DNA from 3 places in the Moritella viscosa genome. Region 3 is predicted to be linked to each of the others. Evidence: predicted binding sites of a transcription regulator. Region 3 holds the regulator's gene; each other region holds the start of a gene.
What was found. The regulator ArgR, encoded in region 3, controls arginine synthesis, uptake and breakdown. The targets are predictions, from matches to a motif close to ANTGAATANNTATTCANT.

Region 1 (5,494 bases), on a different contig from region 3:
CGGTAATAAGTCATTAGACAGTGATTGGGGGGAGTTTGATTCACAGAGTGAATTTGGCATTATCAGTGATTTTGGCCACCAAAGTTGGCCCTTTCTTATTGCGATTGATGTTTTTGCTTCTCTCGATGATGCTGATAATAAAGAGAATAAAAGTAGTAAAGGTCGTTTGCGTGTTGATGCTGTAACGTCCGAGGTTATGGTTGGTATTAGACGTTATTATGATTTTAATTACGTCATTACCCCCTACCTCGGAGGCGGGATCACTTCAGCTTATGGCCATCGAGAAATTAAACAATCCGATGGTACGTATAAGGATGAACATGATCGAGGTGTCGGGCTTTGGATCGGTGGGGGGTTAGTATGGAAACCATGGAAGCACTTCAATATCGGTGCTGATATTCGTTACTCGCATGCCGAGATTGATCTTTTTGGAAAAGAGCTAAATGCTGGCGGGCTTCATACAGGCCTGACTGCTGGATTTAATTGGTAGTATTGCGAGTCACGTTATGATTAATGACTCTGTATTCTGGCGCACGGTGGATACAGAGTCATGGTAAATTATTAATACCATGAAGTATTCACACTTTGCACCAGAACATTTAGAGGATGCAGTTAAATTGAATCCTTTGATTAATTAATATAATTCGTAAATACCTTTACCAATAGCAGCAAAAACTCGGCCATCTTTATTTTCAACAATACGTTCAACGACCAACACTTTTTTGCAACCTGCTGAATCCGGGTTCCATTGACAAGCATCAGTTTTGATTGGAGCCATCAAAGAATTGCTATTATCAGTTACTTCCCAATCGGAGCCATCTTCAGATTTAGCAATACCATAATCATGTGAGCCAACAATAATCCCGTCAGTATATGCAACAGATACTAAATTATGGTCTATAATCCCTGAATTATGAGGTGTAAACTGCTCCAAGTTATTAGATTCAGAATTATATTTTATTAATCCATTAATATTATTAGCCATGTAAATATTTCTATTATTATCTTCAGAAAAAGCAAGTATCCCGCCAGCAGGCATTTGGGAGTTAAGCTCTGTCATTGGTGTCCAAGAACCTTTTGCATAATAAGAAATACCACCTTTTATCATAGAACCCGCCCATACACGATCTTGGCTATCAACAAATAAAGATTTAAAGTCTGTAAACTCATCTAGGCCATGTTCTGTGATTTTAGAAAATAAGCCATCTTTATAAGAAAATAATCCATCACTAGTCCCTATATAAAGCTTATCTAACATAGAAGCTAAACTGAATACAGCAGAACACTCATCATCATTCTTTGTTTTGCATGATAATCGACTGTCTAGATCGGATACTATGTTGCTATCCAAGTCATATTCAACAAGTAGCTTCCCTCCCATATATTGATCCTTCCGACCACCCATATATAGTTTATTACCTACTCTAGCCATATCATAAATAGGTTTAGGTAAATCTTTCCCAGATATATTCAGTAGCGTTATGTCGTCCGATTTAATATTAACGGAACGAACTTCTACATCCTTCATCATATCGCCTGTAGCGACATAGAGCGTATCGCCAAAAATACTAATATCTGAAATCTTATTGTTAAATGTGGCTATAGGACGAAGGATTTTATCAAATGATCCCTTAAATACTTCTTCTGCTGAACCGTCAGGTAAAGAAGTACTTATCTCATAAAAATATTTACCATATTTAAGGCTTGTATTATTGTACCCAGAGCCCACATTAACAGTAATTTCAGATGCAGCAGAAGATATAACCTTCTCAAAAATCATCGCATGATCTTTATCATAAACTTTAATTTCTGCATTAATGGTTTTAACAAAATTAAACGTAAGTTGATCGGTTACAAACCGAGTGCCCTTCTTCACTTGAAATACAGGGTCGGTTGTTAGCTTAATAACTGACGTGTCAGGTACTTCCACCTTGTCAGGCACCTCCACTTTCACAGGTGATTCCGCTACTTTAGAACGATCAACTGACTTAACATCCTTATCACAACCTGCCAAAGCAAGTATTAAAACTAATATTGTGTATTTTTTCATTATCATATTCTTATAAAAAATGGTGCTGCGATTATACACAAATGATAATGATTGTCATTATCACTTACATTGTAAGATTGTATTTTTAAATTATTGGCAAAATAAATATGCAATTACAGTCACAGCAACTAAATGTTCTGAACATTCGCTTAATATCAAAGTAGAAAAAGGTCCTCTTACTATTTCAGGTGACAAAGAGGAACACAAATACCTTTAAATAGAAGGAGTATCACCTTAATTAAAAACTAATTTGTCAGTAACCGCTCTAGAATCCCCGCCCCCCCAAGAAGTTCCCCAAGTTACTACCGAGCCGTCTTTTTTAATGCAGCAAAAGCAGAATCTGTAGAATAAATAACTCTGATATCCGTTAATTCATTAGCAACCGAACTCGAATCACCACCACGTCGACTATTACCCCAAGTGACTACCGAACCGTCTTTTTTTAACGCTGCAAAAGTATCTCCTGCAGGATAAATAACACTGACATCCGTTAATTCACCAGCAACCGCACTAGAATCGCCACCAAAATCAGGCTCACCCCAAGTTACTACTGAACCGTCTTTTTTTAACGCCGCAAAAGCGCCATTAGTCGAATAAATAACGCTGACATCCGTTAATTCACCAGCAACCGCACTAGAATCGCCGCCCCAAGAAGAACCCCAGGTTACTACCGAACCGTCTTTTTTTAATGCTGCAAAAGCAGAAATATTAGAATTAATAATAGGGGCTGGTTTATCCTCAGTGGAAATATCTTTAGTAGAGGTATCTCCAGGATCACCACTACCACATCCCGCTAAAAACAAGCAAATCAGTCCAATTAAAAAAGTGTTTTTCATTCCTATACCTTCATGCAAAATACTAGGTTATATATTAACAATCTCGCGCGATTGATAATGCGTTTCACTATCATTACTGCAATCATAATTACAATCAAGAGTTTAAACACGAGCAATACATTTCGATACAATTGAACACAATTAGATACATTTAAGGACAAATGAACACTATTAGACGCATTTGAGCACTCTTAGATGTAGTATCAGTTAAACACACTACTAAACCAACCAGAATTAAACATATTCAACACCAGAAACCCCAGTAAAGTAAAATAAACTTCGGTATTTTTTATTATTTATAGGTTTATGTGTTGACTATACGACATATAAAAGTAAAATCGCAACTCAGAATAAAAACTCAGTTTAAATGAATAAAAAATCACGGAGAATTCAATGAGTGAAACCAGAAAAAATATATTAGTATTTTTAATCCCGTCTTTATTTGGATTATTTTTCTTTCTTGCACCATTAAGCGTTGATGGTAATTTTACATTCCCACTGGCTTTAATGGCTAAAGGCGTAAAAGGTCTGCTAGGTGACGCGATTCATCCACTCATTACCACGATTATTTGTTTATCAGCACTGATCTCTGTATTTGCTAATACAATTAAACCTGCATTTATTGTTCACTCTGAATTATTAACGCGTTTATTTATTCTTACCCCTATTTGGGTTGTGATCCGTGTTCTTGGTGCTGCATTCACATTATTCGCACTTTATAAGGTTGGTCCAGAGTTCATTTGGAGCGCAAATACCGGCGGGCTAGTATTGCATGATCTATTGCCATCACTTCTTGTTACCTTTTTCTTTGCCGGCTTATTACTGCCATTATTATTAAACTTCGGCTTACTCGAGTTCTTAGGCACTATTTTAAGTAAAGTCATGCGCCCTGTATTTCGTTTGCCAGGTCGTTCTGCTATTGACTGTATTTCATCATGGCTTGGTGATGGTACGGTTGGTGTGATTTTAACAAGTAAACAATATGAAGAAAAAAAATATACACAAAGAGAAGCTGCTGTTGTTGCAACCATGTTTTCACCAGTCGGTATTTCGTTTTCTTTGGTGGTATTAACACAGGTTGGCTTAGAAAATTACTTTGTTCCTTTCTACGCAACAATTTGTCTGTCTGGCATTATCGCAGCAATGATTATTCAGTTTCTGCCACCGCTAAGCTATAAAAAAGACACATACATTGATGGTAGCAAACCAGATCTTGATAACGAACTTATTCCGGAGTCACTGTCAGCTGTCAAATACGGCTACCAACTAGCGCTGGAAAGAGCGAGTAAAGTAAAAGGCATAAAATCAACGTTTAGTGAAGGTCTACAAAATTCATTAGATATGATGTTCGGTGTATTACCAGTGATAATGGCTGTTGGTACGATTGGTTTGGTTATTGCCGAAACAACACCGTTATTTGCATGGTTAGGTGTACCTTTTGTGCCACTATTAGAGCTATTAGATCTACCTGAAGCACAAGCAGCAGCAGAGACGGTACTGGTTGGTTTTACTGATATGTACGTACCATCGATTATCGCAGCATCAACCATTGAGAGCGATATCACTAAGTTCGTGATTGCTGCATTATCTATCTCTCAGCTAATCTTTATGTCGGAAACAGGCTCGGTAATCTTATCAAGTAAGATCCCAGTGAACATCATTGAGTTAATCGCGATCTTCATTCTACGTACATTAGTTACATTACCTGTAATCGCATTATGTGCGCACATGTTGTTCTAATATAACCTCAGTTGCGGCAGTCATGCCGCAACACTTTTTCCAGGCAGTTATCTCCTGCTTACGAAGCTCCGCATCGTAATAACATTTATCATCACTATATTTTCCGACATCTTTTATGGAATTGGTTATACACTTTTTCGATTACAACCTTTTTGTTTCTGCCATCAGGGTTGCTTTCCATAACTGATAGAGCACAACTTTTATATTTCATACGAAAATTGGTGGAATATAAATTCACTCGCCGTTACCACCCTGTAAACCTTTGTACTAAATATAACTAAGATACACTTCATTCATGTAATTTCTTTAACGCCTCACATAAAATAGCAAGGCGATAAAATAACAAGTTTATGGCATTCTACCAACGTCGATACAGCTCATAATATCTTTTAAGTCACACGCTTTATTAAGATAAACGTTTTTTTGATTTTCACTAGTAGTTATTTTAGCTGCAGTGCTACAACCGGAAATATTACCCATTTCACAACTTTTAGCGAAGTACAACAAAGCCCCGCTCTTATCACGAAGAGGCTCTAAACCACGCCAAGCAAAAGTGTAACATGCGTCTGAATCATTATTACTACAACAAGCAGTATGCGCGTCTTGTAAGGGCTTGGGGAATTTATCAACTTCAGCGACGCAAACCTCAGTGACCTTAGCAGGTCTTGGTGGCGGAACCATAACGAAAAAGCTTTTTTCAACCACAACCTCATTTTGCAGTAGCACACTTATGTTCCATTGCCCGTTCAGTAATTCAGCGTCTGATTCGAACTGCCACATCGTATAGTTGCTACGACCAAAATACATCATATCCTGCCAGCTCGTTACCGTGGTCTTTTTACCATTAACTAGCATTTCAGGGTGAGTA
Region 2 (5,494 bases), on a different contig from region 3:
TAAATACCCGCGGAGAGTATAGATAATCATTATCGATAAACAATTATCAACATGTTAATTACTCGATAGATTTAGTATTTTACGCTTGATTATATCGAGATGTCGACTTACATCCAAATATTGTTTTATGTACGTATAGATAATTACGCATTTGTTATATGACTAGTTCATCGAACGAAATAAGCGTATGACTGATAATCGAATCAATATCATCAATATAAACACCAGCGCCATAGGTCCAGCCCCAAGTCTGAAAATGCTTACTGTAAGATATCTTACGCACGGCTTTACCGCCAATAAATAAGGGAAAACAATAACTAACGAAAGTACCAACCGTTAATTTTTTTGCTTTTTCATAGATGACTTGATAAGTGTAATCACCATTAGCATCTTGAATCATTTTAACATTATGGGTTGAGTTATCCACACCACCTAAAGAAGCAAGCAAGGTGTAGTTATCATCGAAGACAAAGATATAATTCCCATCAAGTAAAGATAGGCGCTTTAAGGCTTGCTTTTGTGCCTGTTCAAGTGACAAAACACCAGACTGGTAATACAGATCGTAACGTTGAAAGATAACTTCCGTTTTATTAATAATATTAATAAGACGTGACTTCCTTTCTGTCAGCATTTCTTCGCGTAATATTGATAAATAACCCAATGCAATAAAAATCAACGCGATAAAACTAAATACAACACATAAGGTAATTTTACAGATAACAGAATTACGACGGCACATTACAGTCTCTACAACCTAACACAACAAAACACAACAAAACACAACAAAACACAACAAAACAATCTACCATCATGCTAACACATAAAAACATAAACGACTGTAAACAATAAGGAAAATGAAAATTAAGGTTCAATTTGAAACACATTATATTATCAGTAACCCTATTGTGTATATTTTCATCATTGTTGTATGACGAGAATGCAATAACTTGGGGGGAGATAAATTAACGATAAGCATGCAGTATACCTACCATTAATAATTGGCAATCAAGGCAATTTATTTAGCTACAATTTCATAGCTTGAGGTCACTTCCGCTGCTTTTTCTAGCATTTTAGCGACTGAGCAATATTTCTCCATCGATAATTCAACAGCACGTTTTACTTTTTTCTCATTTAGATCATGACCCGAAACCACAAAATGGGCATTGATTTTTGTAAATACACGTGGCGGTTCTGCTGCACGTTCACTCGTTAAATTCACTTCACAACCAAGGATATTTTGACGGCCTGTCTTCAAAATATCGACAACATCAATAGAGCTACACGCCCCCATACCCATGAGGACAACTTCCATCGGGCTTGCTGCGATACCATTACGATCACCATCCATAAGGATACCGTGACCCGTTTCTGACGTCCCCATCAGTTGCATTTTGTCGATCCACTTCACATTTGCTTTCATAAAACACCTAGTTAATGTCTAATTCGAAGGCATTAGACAATATTTAACACTACATTAGCAATTAAATACCGTTCCATATCCCAAATATAGTTAAAAGTCACAAATAAACAGTAAGTCAATATTCAAAAAATGATATATTCACGTTGATATTGAACAGAAATCAACTCAGTTCTTGCTTATTAGTGTTATTGTCTCTTATGCTATCAAGTCAGTAATAATAATAAAATTAAAATATCGCAACACGGACATAATTTGCGATTATAATAACTTACAGAGGAATACCCATGGTTGTTATCGGCAAGCCACAATCTGACCCTACTTTAGAATGGTTTTTATCTCACTGCCATATTCACAAGTACCCTTCAAAAAGTACCCTGATCCATGCTGGAGAAAAAGCGGAAACTTTGTATTTTATAGTTAAAGGTTCTGTGGCAGTTCTAATTAAAGATGAAGAAGGCAAAGAAATGATCCTTTCTTATCTAAATCAAGGTGACTTCATGGGTGAACTAGGCCTATTTGAAGATACAGAAGAACCTATACGTAGTGCATGGATCCGTGCTAAATCACCATGTGAAGTAGCAGAGATTTCGTATAAAAAATTCCGTCAATTAATCCAAGTCAACCCTGAAATCCTAATGCGTTTATCAGGTCAAATGGCTGAGCGTCTACAGATAACAAGTCAAAAAGTTGGTGATCTAGCATTCCTAGACGTAACTGGCCGTATTGCACAAACGCTATTAAGCTTAGCAAAACAGCCTGACGCAATGACGCACCCAGACGGTATGCAAATTAAAATTACTCGTCAAGAAATTGGTCAAATCGTTGGTTGTTCACGTGAAACCGTTGGCCGTATTTTGAAAATGCTTGAAGAGCAAGAGTTGATCTCCGCTCATGGTAAAACGATTGTTGTATTTGGCACGCGCTAATCCAACTCGTTTACTAAAATAATAAAAGCAACGCCTGATTCATTATATAATAAATCAGGCGTCATTTTTAATTACGTATGCTTTATTTTGAATTACCTTGTCGTTTATTCAATCGCTTAATTAACACTGACTTATCACTACGCTACTCATCTTCATCTTCATCTTGTAATTCAACATAAACTATCACTCACTTCGCAAGTCATACTGAAGAGATTGCATCATCAATCAAGATCGCATTTTATTTTATTGCTAACAACATGTCAGTATCGGTATAGACAACGCAACGAACATCATTATCATAACCAATACATCTATATTAAACGCTGTGAGGGATGATATAGGTACAACCTGAACCGCATATTGGTATGCGTTAAGCAGATAGCCATTTTTCGATAGCAAGACGAAGCTTTTTCATACCTGCATAAATATCTTCTTCTGGGATATTCAGAGCAGGTGTAAAACGTAAAACATTCGCGCCAGCGACCAATAGTAATAACCCTTCTTGAGCCGCTTGCCTCATAATCGCAATTGCCTGACCTTGGTATTGCTCAGTTAATTCGGCACCTAATAACAAGCCTTCACCACGAATGTCAGAAAAAATAGCATATTGATTGTTTATCTCAGTTAATGCATCTTGGAAAATCGTAGACTTTGCTTTAACTTGCGCTAAAAACGCCTCATCATTAACCGTATCAACAACAACCTCCGCAACACTACAAGCAAGCGGGTTTCCCCCATAAGTACTGCCATGTGTACCCACAGTAAAACTATCAGCAATAGCCGCTGTTGTTAGCATTGCCGCAATAGGAAAACCAGCACCAAGACCTTTTGCTGAGGTTAAAATATCAGGTTTGATATCAGTATGTTGATAAGCATAAAAATGCCCAGTACGACCAACACCCGTTTGTACTTCATCAAATATCAGCAGTGCATTATATTTATCACAAAGCGCACGCACACCAATCAAAAACTGTTGATTAGATGCATGTATGCCCCCTTCCCCTTGTAAAGGTTCCACTATTACTGCACAGGTTTTATCGCTGATTAATGCTTCGAATGCACTAAGATCATTAAAATCAACATGCTCTATAGCTCCAGGCTTAGGGCCAAACCCGTCCGAGTAAGTTGATTGCCCCCCCACAGAGACAGTAAAAAAAGTTCTGCCGTGGAATCCCTGATTAAAGGCGATGATCTGATCTTTGCCTTCACCAAACTTATCATGTGCATAACGACGCGCTAACTTTAACGCCGCTTCATTAGCTTCCGCACCGGAGTTAGCAAAAAATACTTTATCCGCAAACGTCGCGTTTGTCAGTTTGTTAGCTAACCTTAATGCCGGCTCATTAGTAAGTAAATTACTCACATGCCATAATTTCTGGCTTTGTGCTTGCAGCGTGTTCACTAAAGGAGGATAGCAATGGCCTAAACAACTAACAGCAATTCCAGCAGCAAAATCAATGTATTCATTACCATTTTGATCCCAAAGGCGTGACCCTTGACCTCGAACGGGGATCATCTCAGCTGGAGCATAGTTAGGAACCATTACATTATCAAAATCTTCCCGAATAACATCCATTATATTATTGCTCATATTCCTTTCCTCTCAGTGAATGTCTAAATCCTTTAACCACACCAACGCGTGAATATATATTCAATAATTATACATAAGCAATCACAGGTCAAGCTTCATATGTAATAAAACTGCAGAAATTTTACTAATTTTTAGGTTAAGGTTAATCTCTTGATATTAGCTAGTTTCTGAGTAGAAAGTTATTTAATAACTCTTTACCTTGCTCGGTTAAAATGCTTTCAGGATGAAACTGCACGCCTTCTAATGCGAGGCTTTTATGCTTAAACGCCATGATCTCATCAAATTCACCTTTATCATCTTCAGTCCACGCAGTGATCTCAAATTCGTCAGATAACGTCAAGGTTTCAACAATCAAAGAATGATAACGCGTAACTGTTAAGGGATTATTTAACCCCGTAAAAACGCCTTTACCTTTGTGCTGAATTTTCGATGTTTTACCATGCATCATTTTTTTAGCTTTGATAACATTTCCACCAAATACTTGAGCAATAGATTGATGCCCAAGGCAAACACCTAAAATTGGGATTTTCCCTGCAAACTGTTTAATAACAGATAATGAAATACCTGCATCACTTGGTGTACACGGTCCAGGAGAAATAACTAAATAATCAGGAGACAGGGTAGATATTTGCTCCAGTGAAATTTCGTCATTACGCTTAACTACAACGTCTTGCCCAAGTTCAGAGAAGTATTGAAATAAATTAAACGTAAAACTATCGTAGTTATCGATAATAAGTAACATGGAGGATTAAAATTCTAATGAGGAAACTAAATGAATAATATCATAGGTAGAAATGGGATTCTAATAATCTACCTTCGAATAAATCGACGCGATTAAGTAACTTTTATATTTAAAAAAGCAAATAAAAAGCTCAGCAATTGCTGAGCTTTTATTAGCTATAACTTACTATCAACTGTATTTATTTAACTGATACAAACTCAGGGTAAGCATCGATACCACAGTCAGCCATATCCATACCTGTAATTTCTTCTTCTTCAGTAACACGAATACCCATTGTAGCTTTAAGTACTGCCCACACTAAGATACTTGCTGCGAATACCCAAGCGAAGATAATAGCTGCACCGTATATTTGAGCACCGAATGTTGCATCAGCATTGCTAAATGGAACAACCATTAAACCGAATAGGCCACACACACCATGTACAGAGATTGCACCGACTGGATCATCAATCTTCGCTTTATCTAATGCTACGATGCTAAATACAACTAACGCACCACCTAAAGCACCTAATAATGTTGCAAATGCTGGGGCAGGACTCAGAGGGTCGGCTGTGATAGTTACCAAACCAGCTAATGCACCATTAAGAATCATTGTTAAGTCAGCTTTGCCCCACATTATTTTAGTGATAAGCAATGCTGCTACAGCACCAGCCGCAGCCGCCGCGTTCGTATTCATAAAGATTTGACCAACAGCCGTTGCATTTGCAGCATCTGAAAGTAGTAGTTGTGAGCCACCATTGAAACCAAACCAACCCATCCATAAGATAAATGCACCTAATGTTGCTAATGGCATATTTGAACCAGGGATTGGGTAC
Region 3 (5,494 bases):
CCAGCGCAATACCGTGACCCAGATGGCGAATGGTTTGCACTAACAACACGTGTACGTAATATTTATACTTCACGTGAAGCTTATGGCGACGTTGCTAACATCACTTATGAAGAACTTGCAGACCCTAAATATAAAGGTCAAATCTGTACTCGTTCAGGTAAACACCCATACAACGTAGCACTTATCTCATCGATGATCTCACATCACGGTGAAGCTGAAGCAAAAGTATGGTTGGAAGGTGTTAAAGCTAACTTAGCACGTAAACCACAAGGTAACGATCGTGCACAAGTTAAAGCGATTAAAGAAGGTGTTTGTACTGTTGCCCTTGGTAATAGCTACTACCTAGGAAAAATGTTAAAAGATCCAAAACAAATTGCTTGGGCTGAATCTGTTAACATTAACTTCCCTAACCAAGAAAACCACGGCGCGCACGTAAACGTTTCTGGTATGGTGTTAGCGAAATACGCACCGAACAAAGGTAACGCAGTTAAACTGATGGAATACCTGTCTGGCGCGAAAGCACAACAAATGTATGCTGAAGTGAACATGGAATACCCAGTTAAAGCGGGTATTAAAGCATCTAAGCTAGTTTCATCTTGGGGTGAGTTCAATGCTGACTACATGCCTGTAGCAGAGATTGCAAAACATCGTAAAGCTGCACTAAGACTACTTGATGAAGTTAAATTCGACTTGTAGAATAGCGTATAGCCCTATAATACATTGGGTTAACAGTGAATGTTACGGCTGATTTGGTTGTTAACAGACTGATTTAAAGGTTGGTTTAGTTACTTAGTAACTGACCAGCCTTTTCGCGTATCTAAACAGGAGTTATTTTTCCGTTCATGAATCATAAGTTAGCCTTTTCTTGGCATTCTAGTAGTTGGTTTATTGCGATAATGTTAGCGCTACCTATTGCCGCGTTGTTTTATCAGGCAATTGGTCCCAGTGCTGATGTTTTTCAACACCTTATTGATACAGTACTTCTCGACTATGTTCAAAATACCTTCGCACTTGTTTTCCTTGTTTGTTTAATCAGTAGTATTATCGCGTTACCTGCCGCTTGGCTTATTGCCATGTGTGATTTTCCTGGGCGTAAAAGTTTACAGTGGGCATTGATGTTACCAATGGCCATGCCTGCTTATATTGTGGCCTATATTTATACTGATATGTTTGATTATGCTGGACCGGTACAAATTGCCTTACGCGGTATATTTGGCTGGCAGAGTGCCAGTGATTATTGGTTTTTTGATATCCGAACCATACCCGGTGCTGCAACTGTTTTAGCATTGGTGTTATATCCTTATCTTTATTTATTAGCTCGGACTTCATTTCTGGAACAATCAACCAGCCTTATTCAAGCAAGCCGTGTACTCGGCAGTTCAGCACTATCGAGCTGTATTCGTGTGTCATTACCCCTTGCGCGTCCTGCAATTGCTGTTGGTTTATCGCTGATCGCGATGGAGACTGTTGCTGATTTTGCTACGGTGAATTATTTCGCGGTAAATACGTTAACCACTGCGGTTTATGATACTTGGATTGGTCACGGTAGTTTAACGGCTGCCGCGCAATTATCGGTGATGACGTTATCGGTGATCTTATTGTTTGTCGGTTTAGAGCGTTTTGCACGTCGTAAACAACAAGTGTTTCAAAAAAGCATGCTACATGAGCAAGAGGTGCGTTATCAGTTAACGGGCTGTGCTAAGTTATTGGCGATGGTTTGGTGCTGGTTGTTGGTGTTTGCTGGTTTCTTATTACCGTTTACGGTATTAGTTAATTATGCATGGCATTACTTTGCTGAATCTTGGACTGAGGAGTTCTTTCAATACAGTGCAAACAGCTTAATTCTTGCGGTTATTGTCGCTGGTTTAGCGGTTCTTTGTGCGATATTATTGGGTTTATACCGTCGTTTAGTCGGTTCTAAATATGCGACTATTCCAGCACGCATCAGCACCATGGGTTATGCATTACCCGGTACTGTATTAGCTATTGGTATTATTATTCCGTTAACGTCAGCCGACTTTTTATTAAATGATATGACTGAATTGTTGTGGGACTGGACACCGGGTTTGGTCTTTACTGGCACTAGTTTTGCACTTGTTTTTGCTTATCTTATTCGTTTTTCTGCGATAGCGGTGGGTTCTATTGAAAGCAGTATTGATAAAATATCGCCGTCACTAGATATGGTCACGCGCACGCTAGGGCACCGTCCGCATAGTATGATCCGTAAAATTCATATTCCCTTAATCCGGAAAGGTGTATTGGCAGCATTTTTGTTAGTCTTTATTGAATCAATGAAAGAGTTGCCAACGGCTTTGTTATTACGCCCATTTAACTATGAAACGCTAGCGACTTACGTATTTCAGTTTGCTTCTGATGAAATGTTAGAGCAGGCTGCATTAGCGGCCATTGTGATTGTGTTAGTTGGATTAATCCCGCTTATTTTCTTGAACCGTTCTTTGGAGCAACAGCACTGATGACACTATCTTCTTCTCCTGCTTTACGTATTTCTGATCTGCATTGTAGTTATGCTGGCGTCGATATTTTAATGGGGCTTGATCTGAGTTTAGGTAAAAACGAAATTCTGTGTTTATTAGGCCCAAGTGGTTGTGGTAAAACGACAACGTTAAAATTGATCGCGGGGTTACTACCACCCACGCAAGGTCGCATCGAAATTAACGGTAATGTCGTTGATAGTGGTGAATTCAACCTGGCACCAGATAAACGTAATGTGGGTATGATCTTTCAGGATTACGCATTATTTCCACATTTAACAGTGACTGACAATGTCGTATTTAGTTTACATAAACAAAGCAAAAGTAAACAAAAAGAAAAATTGGATTATGTACTTAATCTGGTTAATCTGACCGAATTCGCTGACCGTTATCCACATCAATTATCGGGTGGTCAACAGCAGCGTGTCGCTATTGCCCGGGCGTTGGCAAGTTCGCCGGCGTTATTATTACTTGATGAACCTTTCTCTAATATTGATAGTCAGGTACGCCATCACTTGATTGAAGAGATGCGCGGCTTACTTAAGTCGCATAACATGAGTGCTATCTTTGTTACCCACAGTAAAGAAGAAGCGTTTGCTTTTGCCGATCGTTTAGCTGTTTTTCATCAAGGTAAGATTGAGCAATTAGGGACGCCAAGTGAGCTATATAACCAACCTGCGACACGTTTTGTTGCAGACTTCTTAGGTAAGGTTAACTATTTAGATGCAGTGGTCGTCGATGACTACAGTGTACAAACTGCATTAGGTATTATTCGCGGTAAGCATAAGTTAACTGCAGCTGTTGGTGAACAAAAACTGCTAGCTCTTCGACCTCAACAATTAAACTTAGCACTTGCAGAGCGGGGGATCGCAGTGATCAGCAAGCAACAGTTCTTAGGTATGACTACACATTGCATTATCACCTTAATAGATAACAATATGGCATTATCGATATCAATGCAGCAACCAATGGTCATCGGTGATGTGGTGAAAGTGACAGTTGAAAATCATGAGCTGGTGTTATTTGATCATGATTAACTGATTAACTGATTAACTGATTAACTGATTAACTGATTAACGAAAGTAATGTTTGGCGTGCGAATCGTCGCTGCGCCAAACATTAATATGCTTATTACAGATACTCAAACAACTCTTTTACTGCACTATCTACTTCTGCAATAATAGTGGTGCTAGTCGGGGTTATGAAAATAGTGTCATCGCCTGCTATCGTCCCCAAAATTCCTTCAGTACGCCCTAATGAATCTAATAAACGAGCGATCAATTGTGCCGAGCCTGGGCTTGTTTGGATCACAATAAGACATTCATTATGGGAAATATCTAATACTAAGCTTTTTAACTGGCTGCTAATCGTTGGCACACCTAACTCCGCAGGGAGGCAATAAACCATTTCATCCTTGGCATTGCGTGTGCGTACTGCGCCAAACTTACTGAGCATTCTTGATACTTTCGATTGGTTAACGCTGTCAAAACCTTGATCTTTAAGCGCATCAACGATGTCACCTTGTGAACCCAGGTGCTCTTCTTTTAATAATCCTTTAAATGCTTTTACTAACTGATCTTGTTTTTCACTCATACTTGTTACCATGTCAGTTGATTCATCTATAATTCAAGTTGCTAATCTTAAAATTAATGTGGTTTTATTATGATACTGTCATTAATTTTATAGTTCATTTATAAAGTTTGCTACTAAGTCATTAATACAATGAATAAATGGATTAGGTTAGCGATGAACTGAATAATTATGCATATGATACCAGCAGGATAGATTTTATCTAGTTTATTTGGTTAATGTGGCACCTGTGCATAAAAACCGAATTAAAGTGAGTATTTATGTTGATATTGAGGTTTGTTCGGTTACTATACTTATATCTAGTGAAATTATATTCAGTTACCATTATGAGCATCGAACTAAAAAACATCTGTAAATCTTGGGGTCAACTTGATGTATTACAAAACATCGACCTTAAATGTGCAAAAGGCGAAACTTTAGTGCTGCTTGGTCCAAGTGGTGCTGGTAAGAGCTCACTGTTGCGTGTGCTTAATTTACTTGATACGCCAGATAATGGCTCTATCAGTATTGCCGGTGAAAAATTTGATTTTTCTGCCACACTGAGTGATAAGAAATTAGCTAAGCGTAGCCAGATGCTAAGACAGAAAGTAGGTATGGTATTTCAACAATACAACCTATGGCCGCATATGTCTGTGATGGATAACTTAATTGAAGCACCCGTTAAGATTTTAAAGCAAACAAAACAACACGCTCGTGAAGAGGCCATGAAGATCCTTGAGCAATTACAATTAACTGATAAAGCCGATGTATTTCCATTAGCCTTATCAGGTGGTCAACAGCAACGTGTCGCGATTGCACGTGCTTTAATGATGAAACCAGAAGTATTGTTATTTGATGAACCGACAGCGGCGTTAGATCCAGAGGTCACTAATCAAGTGGCTGAAATCATTAAATCATTAGCTATCACAGGTATTACGCAGGTTGTTGTTACGCACGAAGTGGACTTCGCGCGTAAAGTCGCTAGTCAGGTTTGTTATCTTGAAAACGGTGGAATTGTTGAATTTGGTGGTGCTGAGCACTTCCAGCAACCACAAACGCCACAGTTTACAAATTACTTAAAACATTAGATTATTTAAATATTAGGAATAGGTTGATCCAAATGAAAAAATTACTCACAGCATTAATTCTAACTTCAGCAGCGGCGCAAGTAACAGCGGCAGAACAAATAAAATTTGTCACTGAAGCGACATATCCTCCGTTTGAGATGATGGATGAAAATAACGAATTCCAAGGTTTTGATATTGATATCGCCCGCGCAGTTTGTACTGAATTAAAAGCTGAGTGTAGTTTTGCTAACCAGTCATTTGATAGTTTGATCCCAAGCCTAAAGTTCCGCCGTTATGATGCTGCAATTGCAGCAATGGACGTAACGCCAGCACGTCAAAAACAAGTTGATTTTTCTGATATTTATT

Region 1: BT797_RS02995 (YjiH family protein) is a predicted target of ArgR. The motif match lies at 3,253-3,270, and genes of this name have one in related genera.
Region 2: BT797_RS00025 (aspartate aminotransferase family protein) is a predicted target of ArgR. The motif match lies at 3,985-4,002, and genes of this name have one in related genera.

The regions. Positions count from the first base shown of each region.
Region 1 covers NZ_FPLG01000019.1:11,932-17,425, reverse strand. Annotated here, with positions in the region: gene BT797_RS03010 (outer membrane protein) at 1-490, shown strand, start outside; gene BT797_RS03005 (hypothetical protein) at 635-2,050, opposite strand; gene BT797_RS03000 (RCC1 domain-containing protein) at 2,353-2,886, opposite strand; gene BT797_RS02995 (YjiH family protein) at 3,280-4,626, shown strand; gene BT797_RS02990 (DUF3859 domain-containing protein) at 4,975-5,494, opposite strand, start outside.
Region 2 covers NZ_FPLG01000001.1:2,662-8,155, reverse strand. Annotated here, with positions in the region: gene BT797_RS00040 (cache domain-containing protein) at 155-739, opposite strand; gene BT797_RS00035 (OsmC family protein) at 1,016-1,420, opposite strand; gene crp (cAMP-activated global transcriptional regulator CRP) at 1,705-2,346, shown strand; gene BT797_RS00025 (aspartate aminotransferase family protein) at 2,717-3,922, opposite strand; gene BT797_RS00020 (anthranilate synthase component II) at 4,098-4,679, opposite strand; gene BT797_RS00015 (ammonium transporter) at 4,858-5,494, opposite strand, start outside.
Region 3 covers NZ_FPLG01000087.1:52,687-58,180, reverse strand. Annotated here, with positions in the region: gene BT797_RS11915 (Fe(3+) ABC transporter substrate-binding protein) at 1-696, shown strand, start outside; gene BT797_RS11910 (ABC transporter permease) at 843-2,474, shown strand; gene BT797_RS11905 (ABC transporter ATP-binding protein) at 2,474-3,529, shown strand; gene argR (transcriptional regulator ArgR) at 3,624-4,085, opposite strand; gene artP (arginine ABC transporter ATP-binding protein ArtP) at 4,409-5,149, shown strand; gene BT797_RS11890 (transporter substrate-binding domain-containing protein) at 5,182-5,494, shown strand, end outside.